Regions from separate parts of the Streptomyces sp. NPDC005808 genome, predicted to be linked through region 2. Evidence: riboswitches for the same ligand, from Rfam matches in the RefSeq annotation. Region 2 holds a riboswitch; the other holds the start of a gene.

Region 1 (5,807 bases), on a different contig from region 2:
AGCGCTGCTGGCCGGCGCCGGCGCCGCCGCGGCCGTCGCTGATGCGGTAGGTGCCCGCGCTGTGCCAGGCCATCCGGATCATGAACGGGCCGTAGTGCCCGAAGTCGGCCGGCCACCACTCCTGCGAGTCCGTCAGCACCTCGGCGATGTCCGCCTTCACGGCGGCGAGGTCGAGGGTCTTGAACGCGGCGGCGTAGTCGAAGTCCTCGCCGAGGGGGTTGGAGACGGCGGGGTTCTTGGCAAGGATCTTCAGGTTGAGCCGCTCCGGCCACCACTGGCGGTTTCCGCCGCCCTGGGTCGGGTGCGGGGCTCGGTCGTGCGCGACCGGGCAGCCACCGCCGCCCTCCGTTTTCGCGTCGGTGACAATTGCGTCGTGGTTCTCAGTCATGGGAATCCTTCCGGACCTGCCGGGTCACGGGATCAAGGAGCTGCGGGCGGTGGAACGGTCGGGCGGGGGGTACGAAGACTGGGGTGGGCGGCGGCGGAGTCGGGGTGACCGGCCTCGCCGACCTGCGGAGGGCCTCACATACGGCCGGGAGGGAGATATGGCTCGCGCGACCGCGCATCCCGGAGGGGATGGATCGCCTCGAAGCCGAGGTGGTCCCGTCACGTCTCTGTCTCATGCCGTACTGGAGTCTTCCTGTCCCTTGGCTATCGCCGGAACCGATCCTACGATGGACCGAGTCCAAGTCAAGAAGCGGGCCAAGCCCATATCCAACCGGAACCCGGACCTCGACCGGTAAACTCCGGGCATCCACTGAACCTGAATAGGTGAACCGATATGAGTGACCTGCTGGAGCGACTGCGAGGACGTGGCTGGCGGATGACCTCCCAGCGACGTGTGGTCGCGGAGGTCCTCGACGGCGAGCACGTACACCTCACGGCCGACGAGGTGCACGCCCGCGCGGCACAGCGGCTGCCGGAGATCTCCCGCGCGACGGTCTACAACGCCCTGGGCGAGCTGGTCTCCCTCGGCGAGGTCCTGGAGGTCTCCACCGACGGCCGCGCCAAGCGATACGACCCGAACGCCCACCATCCCCACCAGCACCTGGTGTGTTCCAACTGCGGCACCATCCGCGACGTCCACCCGGCCGGCAACCCGCTGGCCGACCTCCCGGCGGAGGAGCGGTTCGGCTTCACGGTCTCCGAGGTCGAGGTCACCTACCGCGGCCTGTGCCCGTCCTGCGCCTAGGACTGTCCGGCACCGGCACCGGCCCTTGGCTCTTCGCCCGTTTGTTACGCTCATGACGCGTCCCGTGGGGGAAGTCCGGTGAGAGTCCGGCGCTGACCCGCAACGGTAAGCGTGACCGGCCGCCTGAGCCCGTCGCGTGAGCCCGATTACCCGCGGGGTGGCATGTGACCCGATGACGCTCGCCGCGGACTGCGAGAGGGGACCGCACGGTTCGGCTGTGCTGCCCATCCCCTGCTTGTGTTCACGAGGCGGCCCGAGGCTTAGGACCCGCCGCCCGTGCGCCGAACACCCGTCGTGCCGCTGGTCGTCGGGCTGGCGCTGTTGCTGTGTCTGTCACTGCTCTGCGGGGTCGGACTGGGCGCTTCGGGGATCGGGTGGGGGCAGGTACTGCGGTTTCTGTGGGCCGGGGTGACCGGGGGCGATATCCAGCCCGGTGACGTCGCCCCGTACACCATCGTCTGGGAGATCCGGCTGCCTCGTGCGGTGCTCTCCGCCGTCGTCGGCGCCGGGCTCGCGGCCGTCGGCGTCGCCGTACAGGCCATGGTGCGCAATGCGCTCGCGGATCCGTTCGTGCTCGGGATCTCCTCCGGCGCGGCCGTGGGTGCCAACGCCGTCATCCTGCTCGGGCTGTTCGCCGGGCTCGGGGTGTGGGCGCTGTCCGTCGCCGCCTTCGGCTCGGCACTGGCCGCCATGGCGCTCGTCTACGCGGTGGCCAGGTCGCCGCTCGGGCTCACACCGCTGCGCCTGGTGCTGACCGGGACGGCACTCGCGTACGGCTTCGAGGCCCTCACCACCGTCATGGTCTTCGGCGCCGCCCGCGGTGAGGCCGCCCGGTCGGCGATGATGTGGCTCCTTGGCAGCCTCGGCGGCGCGACCTGGGAGAAGGTGCCGCTCGCGGCCGCGGTGGCGCTCGCGGGGTGGGCCTGGCTGCTGCGGCGGGCCGAGTCGCTCAACGCCCTCGCCATGGGCGACGAGACCGCCGCCGCGCTCGGCGTGCCGCCCGGACGGTTGCGCCGGGAGCTGTTCCTCGTCACGGCCGCTGTGACCGGGTGCGTGGTCGCCGTGAGCGGAGCCATCGGCTTCGTCGGGCTGATGGTGCCGCATGTCGTACGGATGCTCGTCGGCGCCGATCACCGCCGGGTGCTGGTGGTGGCGCCGCTCGCCGGAGCCGTGCTGCTGGTGTGGGCCGATGTGCTGTCCCGGCTGCTGCTCGCCCCGTCCGAGCTGCCGGTCGGCGTGATCACCGCCGTGGTCGGGGTGCCCGCCTTCCTGCTGCTGATGCGGCGCGGCGGCTACGCGTTCGGAGGGCGCTGACCGATGCGGCTCGATGTGGAGGGTGTGTCGGTCGACGCCGGTGCGGTCCGGCTCGTGGACGACATTCGACTGAGCGTGGGCAGTGGGGACTTCGTCGGGCTCGTCGGGCCCAACGGGAGCGGCAAGTCGACGCTGTTGCGGTGCGTGTACCGGGCCTTGCGGCCGGCGGGCGGGGTGGTGCGGCTCGACGGGGACGACGTGCACACGATGGACGCGCGGGCCGCCGCCCGGCTGCTCGCCGCGCTGCCGCAGGAGTCGTCGGCCGAGTTCGACTTCACCGTCGCCGAGGTGGTCGGGATGGGGCGGCTGCCGCATCAGGGGCGCACCGCCAAGGAGGACCGGGCGATCCGCGCCGACGCCATGGCCCGTACCGGAGTCGCGCATCTCGCCGAACGCGGCTTCCTCGCGCTCTCGGGTGGCGAGAAGCAGCGCGTCCTGATCGCGCGGGCGCTCACCCAGCAGCCGCGCGTGCTGGTGCTCGACGAACCGACCAACCACCTTGACATCGCGCACCAGTTGGACGTGCTGTCGCTGGTCCGGGCCAGTGGCCTGACCGTGCTGGCCGCCCTGCACGACCTCAATCTCGCCGCCGCCCACTGCGATCTGCTGTACGTGATCGACGGGGGGCGTGTCGTCGCGTCGGGCCCGCCGCACGACGTGCTCCAACCGGCGTTGCTGGCCGAGGTGTTCGGGGTCCGCGCCCATCCGGTGCGACATCCGGAGACCGGTGCCGTGCAGTTGCTCTTCGACCTTCTCCCCTCGGCCCGATAAAGGAACTCCCCGTATGCGCAAGCCCGTTGCAGCCGTCGCCGTGTGTCTCGTCACCCTCGTCACCGGATGCGGCGCCCAGGTCAAGACGTCGGAGTCGAAACCGGCGTCGTCGACCGTCACCCTCACCAACTGCGGCCAGAAGGTGACGTACGAGAAGGTCCCCGAACGTGTCGTCACGAACGACGTCGGCATCACCGAGATCATGTTCGCGCTGGGCCTGGAGGACCGCATGGCCGGGTTCGCCATGCCGGACGACAAGGGCGATCTGACCGGCGTGCCCTGGAAGGACGGCTACGACGAGGTGAAGTGGCTGTCCAAGCAGCAGCTCACCCAGGAGAACGTCCTCGACGCCCGCGCCGATCTGGTCTTCGCCGGCTGGAACTACGGCTTCCGCGAGGACAGCGGCGTCACCCCGGATGCCCTGAAGAAGCTCGGCGTCCCCTCGTACATCCTCACCGAGTCCTGCCGCAACGGCCGTACCGAGTCCTCGCGCGGCATCATGCCGCCGCTGGACGCCCTGTACGCCGACCTCACCAACCTCGGGAAGCTCTTCGGCGTCGAGCAGCGGGCGGCCACACTGGTCGCGGACTTCAAGAAGCAGGTCGCCGCCGTGCAGGCCGAGGCACCGACGGGCGCGGACCGGCCGAAGGTCTTCCTCTACGACAGCGGCCAGGACCAGCCCTTCACCTCCGGGCGGTACGCCGCCCCCGAGGAGATCATCAGTAGGGCGGGCGGCGTGAACATCACGCACGACCTCGACGACTCCTGGACGACGGTGGGCTGGGAGACCGTCGTCGAGCGGGACCCTGACGTCATCGTGATCTGCGACTACGGGGACGTCAGCGCCGAGGAGAAGCGGAAGTTCCTGCTGTCGTACGCGCCGTTGCGGAACGTCTCCGCCGTCAAGAACAAGCGGATCTTCGTCCTCGACTACGTCGACCTCGTCGAGAGCCCGCGCAACCCGTCGGCGATCGCCCGCCTGGGCGCGTACGTGCGGACGGTGGCGGGGACCGGCGCCGCCTCATAGCCCGCGTGGCTTTCAGGCGGCGAAGCGCCGTACGTACCTCCGCTGCCACGGCGTCTCCACCGCGTGCCGGTCGTAGTGGCGGCGTACGAAGTCCACGGCCTCCTCGGGCGGCACCCCGTCCAGGACGGCCAGGCAGGCCAGGGCGGTGCCCGTGCGGCCCCGGCCGCCACCGCAGGCGAGCTCGACGCGATCGGCGAGGGTTCGGCTCCAGGCCTCGGTGAGGAGTTCGACGGCGCGGGCCCGGTCGGCGGGCAGCCGGAAGTCCGGCCAGCGCAACCAGTGGGTCTCCCAGGGGACTTCGGGGGGCTGCTTGCCGAGGAGGTACACGGCGTACGTCGGTGCAGGGCCGTCGGCGGGCAGCGGGCGGCTCAGGGCGCGGCCTCGGACCAGGCGGCCGGAGGGGAGGCGCAGGACGCCTGCGCCGTTGGGGTCCCAGGGCTCCGTCACGAGAATCAACTTACTCCGCGTGACTCCTGCGCCGCCCGCGCTTCGACGCCCCGGAAGTGGACCGCCATGGCCCGCTGCGCGCCCTCGACGTCGTGGGCGCGCAGTGCGGTGACGATGTCGCGGTGGCGGCGGACGGTGACCTCGGGGGCCGGGTCGTCGGTCCAGCCGCGGATGCCGGAGACGCGGCGGAAGACGGTCCAGAAGGCGCCGAGAAGCTGGGGGACGAGGGCGTTGCCGAGTGAGGCGTACAGCAACTCGTGGAATTCGCGGTCGAGTTCGGCGAAGGGGCCGCCCTCCGGGCCGACGGCCTCCATCCGGGTCACGGTCACCATCCGACTCTCGGACTTCATCGGGGTCACGCTCTCCGTCCGGCCCGCGGAGTCATTGCCGCCCGCGGTCTCCACCCCACCCGCGGACTCCATCCGGGTCACGATGGATTCGAGCCGGTCCAGCTCGGCTTCGGAGAGCGTGCCCGCGACCCGGCGGATCAGCCCCTCCTCCAGCACCTCGCGGACCTGGAGTATCTCGGCCAGCGCGCTCGCGTCGTCGCCGGGCCGTGCGAGTGTCCGGAAGGTCAGGCCGTCCACCAGCGGGGTCAGCGACGCCTCACCGACGTAGGTGCCGTAGCCGTGCCTTATGTCGACTATGTCGAGGGCCTGGAGAGCCTTGAGGGCCTCGCGGACGGAGTTGCGGCTGACGCCGAGGTCCTCCATCAGCTCGGTCTCGGTCGGCAGCGGCGCACCGGCCCTGAGGCCGCGGTCGAGGATGAGCTGCATCACCTCGCGCTGTATCTGGCCGCCCAGCCGGCGCTCGGGCCTGCGCCGGCCACCGGTCTGCTCGGGGATGCGCCGGCCACCGTTCTCCTCGGGCATGCGCCGCATCGTACGCTCGCTGGACATCCGACGTCCCACCTCCGGAATGAAGAAACGTCAATCAGTCATTGACAAGTCGTCAATTAGGCCTATTTCTCTGTGCCATTGGTCGCACCTTTGGAACATACGCCATTCGTGTGTGTTCTCTTGACCCCCCTTACGCCCCCTCTTATGGTCACGCTGC
Region 2 (5,807 bases):
GTCACATACGCCGCCCCGCGCTCTCCACCCTGACCGAGGCACCGTACGTGAAGTCGAAGATCATCGCCCCGGCCGGGCTGATCCCGACCAAACAGGAGAAGGCGGAGGAGCTGGATGCGGTCGGTGCTGCACAAGGCGATTAGCGGAGTCCGTTGGTACGTACGGGAATTGACGGACGAATCAGCATACGACCGCCATATCGAGCACATCCGAGAAGGTCACCCCTCCGCGGCCGTCCCCACCCGGCGCGAGTTCGAGCGGATGCGAACGGCCCGCCGGGACAAGGACCCCCGGCAGGGGTTCCGCTGCTGCTGAGGACCCATATACAGCTATCCGGACGTCATTCGCAGACTGACATATGGACAGGGGTTCCGTTTACCTGACCTCGTCGCCTAGATTGCCTGCGCGTTACACCAGGTGATCAGTGAGGGGACGGAGCCGCCATATGTCAGATGCGCCTGAAGTGAAGCCACCAGTGGTGACACCGGTCCGGGTGGTGATCGCCCTCTGCCTGCTCGCGCCGTTCGTCGCGATGCTGTGGGTCGGCTCGTACGCCACGACCGACCCGACCTTCATCGGAATCCCGTTCTTCTACTGGTACCAAATGCTCTGGGTGTTCATCTCGGCCGCCCTCACGATGACCGCGTACAAGCTGTGGCAGCGCGACCAGCGCGCCCGCAAGGGGGGTGCCGGATCATGAACGACGGCGTGAACGGCGTCGCACTCGCCGTCTTCATCTTCTTCTTCCTGGCCGTCACGGTCATGGGCTTCCTGGCCGCACGCTGGCGCAGGGCGGCCGACGGGCAGAGCCTCGACGAATGGGGCCTGGGCGGCCGGTCGTTCGGCACCTGGGTCACCTGGTTCCTGCTGGGCGGCGACCTCTACACGGCGTACACCTTCGTGGCCGTACCGGCCGCGATCTACGCGGCGGGCGCGGCCGGCTTCTTCGCAGTGCCGTACACGATCCTCGTCTACCCGCTGATCTTCACGTTCCTGCCCCGCCTCTGGTCGGTCTCGCACAAGCACGGCTACGTGACGACCTCGGACTTCGTACGAGGCCGCTTCGGCTCGAAGGGCCTGTCCCTCGCCGTAGCAATCACGGGCATTCTCGCCACGATGCCGTACATCGCACTCCAACTGGTCGGCATCCAGGCGGTCCTGGACGTCATGGGCGTAGGAGGCGGCGAGAACACCAACTGGTTCGTCAAGGACCTGCCCCTTCTGATCGCCTTCGGCGTACTGGCCGCGTACACCTACTCCTCGGGCCTCCGCGCCCCCGCCATGATCGCGTTCGTGAAGGACACCCTGATCTACATCGTGATCGCGGTGGCCATCATCTACATCCCGATCAAGCTGGGCGGTTTCGACGAGATCTTCAAGGCGGCGAACGACAAGTACACCGCAGCGGGCGCGGGCGGGACCGTCCCGGCCGAAGCGGGCCAGTGGACGTACGCCACCCTCGCCCTCGGCTCGGCACTGGCCCTGTTCATGTACCCGCACTCGATCACGGCGACGCTCTCCTCCCGCAGCCGCGAGGTGATCCGCCGCAACACCACGATCCTCCCCTTGTACTCCCTCATGCTGGGCCTGCTGGCCCTGCTCGGTTTCATGGCGATCGCGGCCGGAGTGCAGGTGGACAATGCCCAACTCGCCATCCCCCAGCTCTTCGAGAACATGTTCCCGGACTGGTTCGCGGGCGTGGCCTTCGCGGCGATCGGCATCGGCGCCCTGGTCCCCGCCGCCATCATGTCGATCGCGGCGGCGAACCTCTTCACCCGCAACATCTACAAGGACTTCATCAAGCCGGACGCCACTCCCGCCCAGGAGACCAAGGTCTCCAAGCTGGTCTCCCTCCTCGTGAAGGTCGGCGCCCTCGCCTTCGTCCTCACCATGGACAAGACGGTCGCCATCAACTTCCAGCTGCTGGGCGGCATCTGGATCCTGCAGACCTTCCCGGCCCTGGTCGGCGGCCTCTTCACCCGCTGGTTCCACCGCTGGGCCCTTCTGGCGGGCTGGGCCGTCGGCATGCTCTACGGCACCCTCGCGGCGTACGGCGTGGCCTCGCCCACCCAGAAGCACTTCGGCGGCAGCTCCAAGGAGATCCCCGGCATCGGCGAGATCGGCTACATCGGCCTGACGGCGTTCGTCCTGAACGTCCTGGTGACCGTGGTCCTCACCTTCGCCCTCCGCGCCTTCAACGCCCCCGACGGCATCGACGAGACGAGCCCCGAGGACTACACGGCAGACGCCGGCGACAAGGGCGTACAGGTGGAACTCCCGCCGGCCACGGCGGGATCAACGCACTGACCACCGGGTGGGGGCTGGGGGGATTCTTTTCGCCCCCTCCGCCCCTACCCGTCCCTTGTTCCTGGGGGCTACGCCCCCAGACCCCCGCATCGCGCCGAACGCGCTCGTCCTCAAACGCCGGACGGGCTAGTTGGTGCCCACCGGCAGAAGGGGACGTGCCGGAACGTCCGCCCGCAGCGGCTGGCGCGTCAACGCCGCTCCCCTCTTGGGCAACCGATTCCGCGCCTGACCGAGGACGGATGCTCCGGTACGGCCCCGACCCACGACGGCCCGAAGCCGACACGACACACAACATGTGGGGGTACCACAGCGCCCCGGCACAAGATGTATGCTCATGCTCGCTGTCGCCGCAGGGGAATCCGGTGCGAATCCGGAACTGTCCCGCAACGGTGTACTTATGCGCGTTCGTTCGCGTGCGAGTCCAGTCCGAGGACCTGCCGACAGTGCGCCCCGGCCGGCCGGCCCGGGTGACATGACGTCCGGGCCTCGCGGAATGGGCCGGTGGACGCGGCGCATCGCTGCCCAAGAGCGTGCGCTCGTGTGCCCCGCCACCCTCCCCAAGGCCCCGTGCCCAGCGAGGGAGAGCCCCACGTGACCATCGCGCCAGTCGACCCGGCCTCAGCGATTACGCAGCAGGCCCCGGTGGAGACGGACGGCCCCGGTGCCGCACTGCTGCGGACCCTGACGGACCTCACCGCCGACCTCCCCGACGCCGACCCCGGCCGAGTCGCCGCCGCCGCACTGCGCGGCCGGTCCGCACGAGGGGCCTCCGAAATCACCGCGGAGCTGCGCGAGCTGGCCACCGAGGCCGCGGCGGGCCTGATCTCCGAGGACCCCGTCTACTCGAAGCTGGCCGCCCGGCTGCTGACGATCAGCATCGCGGCGGAAGCCGCCTCGCAGGGCGTGCGGACCTTCTCAGACTCGGTCACCGTCGGCCACCGCGAGGGCCTCGTCGCGGACCGCACCGCGGACTTCGTACGCCTGCACACCGCGCGCCTGAACGCACTCATCGACACCGAAGCCGACGACCGCTTCGGCTACTTCGGCCTGCGCACGCTGCACAGCCGCTACCTCCTCCGCCACCCCATCACCCGCAGGGTCATCGAGACGCCCCAGCACTTCATGCTCCGCGTGGCGTCCGGTCTGGCGGAAGACGACACAACGCGCGCCCTCACCGAAGTCGAGGCGCTCTACCGGCTCATGAGCCGCCTCGACTACCTCCCCTCCTCCCCCACCCTCTTCAACTCCGGTACGCGCCACCCCCAGATGTCGTCCTGCTACCTCCTCGACTCCCCGCTGGACGAGCTGGACTCCATCTACGACCGCTACCACCAGGTCGCGCGCCTCTCGAAGCACGCGGGCGGCATCGGCCTGTCGTACTCCCGTATCCGCGCCCGCGGTTCACTGATCCGCGGCACGAACGGGCACTCCAACGGCATCGTCCCGTTCCTGAAGACCCTCGACGCCTCGGTCGCCGCGGTGAACCAGGGCGGCCGGCGCAAGGGCGCGGCCGCGGTCTACCTGGAGACCTGGCACTCCGACATCGAGGAGTTCCTGGAGCTGCGCGACAACACCGGTGAGGAAGCCCGCCGTACGCACAACCTGAACCTCGCGCACTGGATCCCGGACGAGTTCATGCGCCGCGTGAACGAGGACGCCCTCTGGTCGCTCTTCTCCCCGTCCGACGTGCCCGAACTGGTCGACCTGTGGGGCGACGAGTTCGACGCGGCGTACCGCGAGGCGGAAGCCCAGGGCCTCGCAAGGAAAACGATTCCCGCCCGCGACCTCTACGGCCGCATGATGCGCACCCTCGCGCAGACCGGCAACGGCTGGATGACCTTCAAGGACGCCGCCAACCGCACCGCCAACCAGACGGCGGAGCCGGGCCACACCGTCCACTCCTCGAACCTGTGCACCGAGATCCTTGAGGTCACGGACGACGGGGAGACGGCGGTCTGCAACCTGGGCTCGGTGAACCTCGGCGCGTTCGTCGACACGACGGCCGGCGACATCGACTGGGAGCGTCTCGACGAGACCGTCCGCACCGCGGTCACCTTCCTCGACCGGGTCGTCGACATCAACTTCTACCCGACCGAGCAGGCGGGCCGCTCCAACGCCAGGTGGCGCCCGGTCGGCCTCGGCGCGATGGGCCTCCAGGACGTCTTCTTCAAGCTGCGCGTCCCCTTCGACTCGCCGGAGGCCAAGGCACTCTCCACCCGTATCGCCGAGCGCGTCATGCTCGCCGCGTACGAGGCGTCCGCGGACCTCGCCGAGCGCAACGGGCCGCTCCCCGCCTGGGAGAAGACCCGCACCGCCCGCGGCGTCCTGCACCCCGACCACTACGACACCGAGCTGAACTGGCCGGAGCGCTGGAGTGCCCTGCGGGAACGCATCGCCACGACGGGCATGCGCAACTCGCTGCTCCTCGCCATCGCGCCCACCGCCACCATCGCCTCGATCGCGGGCGTCTACGAGTGCATCGAGCCGCAGGTGTCGAACCTGTTCAAGCGCGAGACGCTGTCCGGCGAGTTCCTCCAGGTGAACTCCTACCTGGTCGCCGAGTTGAAGAAGCTCGGCGTGTGGGACGCGCAGACGAGGGAGGCGCTGCGCGAGTCCAATGGCTCGGTGCAGGGCTTCACCTGGGTCCCGCAGGACGTCCGCGACCTGTACCGCACGGCGTGGGAGATCCCGCAGCGCGGCCTGATCGACATGGCCGCCGCCCGCACCCCGTTCCTCGACCAGGCGCAGTCCCTGAACCTCTTCCTGGAGACACCGACCATCGGCAAGCTCTCCTCGATGTACGCGTACGCCTGGAAGTCGGGCCTGAAGACGACGTACTACCTGCGCTCCCGCCCGGCGACCCGCATCGCCCGCGCGGCACAGGCCCAGGCACAGCCCGAAAAGACCATCCCCGTGCAGGCGACCCCCGACGAGGACGCCGTCGCCTGCTCCCTCGAAAACCCCGATTCCTGCGAGGCCTGCCAGTGAGCACCACCCAGAAGAACCTTCTCGACCCGGGCTTCGAACTCACCCTCCGCCCCATGCGCTATCCCGACTTCTACGAGCGCTACCGGGACGCCATCAAGAACACCTGGAGTGTCGAGGAGGTCGACCTCCACTCGGACGTCGCCGATCTCGCGAAGCTGTCGGAGGGCGAGCAGCACATGATCGGCCGGCTGGTCGCGTTCTTCGCGACAGGCGACTCGATCGTGGCGAACAACCTGGTGCTGACCCTCTACAAGCACATCAACTCCCCCGAGGCGCGGCTGTACTTGAGCCGCCAGCTCTTCGAGGAGGCGGTGCACGTCCAGTTCTACCTGACGCTCCTTGACACCTACCTGCCCGATCCGGACGACCGTGCGGCTGCCTTCGACGCGGTGGAGAACATCCCCTCCATCCGCGAGAAGGCCGAGTTCTGCTTCAAGTGGATCAACGAGGTCGAGAAGCTGGACCGCCTGGAGACCCAGGCCGACCGCCGCCGCTTCCTGCTCAACCTCATC

What was found. Region 2 has a riboswitch for cobalamin ahead of ACFYPC_RS02540 (ribonucleoside-diphosphate reductase subunit alpha). Riboswitches for the same ligand answer to the same signal wherever they lie in the genome.
Region 1: it holds a riboswitch for cobalamin, as region 2 does, so the genes downstream of both, ACFYPC_RS07835 (FecCD family ABC transporter permease) here and ACFYPC_RS02540 (ribonucleoside-diphosphate reductase subunit alpha) in region 2, are expected to answer to the same signal.

The regions. Positions count from the first base shown of each region.
Region 1 covers NZ_JBIAIK010000003.1:186,732-192,538, reverse strand. The annotation lists gene katG (catalase/peroxidase HPI) at 1-388, opposite strand, end outside; gene ACFYPC_RS07840 (Fur family transcriptional regulator) at 782-1,192, shown strand; cobalamin riboswitch at 1,213-1,365, shown strand; gene ACFYPC_RS07835 (FecCD family ABC transporter permease) at 1,469-2,506, shown strand; gene ACFYPC_RS07830 (ABC transporter ATP-binding protein) at 2,510-3,277, shown strand; gene ACFYPC_RS07825 (ABC transporter substrate-binding protein) at 3,291-4,304, shown strand; gene ACFYPC_RS07820 (protein-tyrosine phosphatase family protein) at 4,317-4,751, opposite strand; gene ACFYPC_RS07815 (FadR/GntR family transcriptional regulator) at 4,757-5,623, opposite strand.
Region 2 covers NZ_JBIAIK010000001.1:563,276-569,082, reverse strand. The annotation lists gene ACFYPC_RS02560 (carbon starvation CstA family protein) at 1-143, shown strand, start outside; gene ACFYPC_RS02555 (YbdD/YjiX family protein) at 115-315, shown strand; gene ACFYPC_RS02550 (DUF3311 domain-containing protein) at 446-700, shown strand; gene mctP (monocarboxylate uptake permease MctP) at 697-2,307, shown strand; cobalamin riboswitch at 2,606-2,764, shown strand; gene ACFYPC_RS02540 (ribonucleoside-diphosphate reductase subunit alpha) at 2,899-5,295, shown strand; gene ACFYPC_RS02535 (ribonucleotide-diphosphate reductase subunit beta) at 5,349-5,807, shown strand, end outside.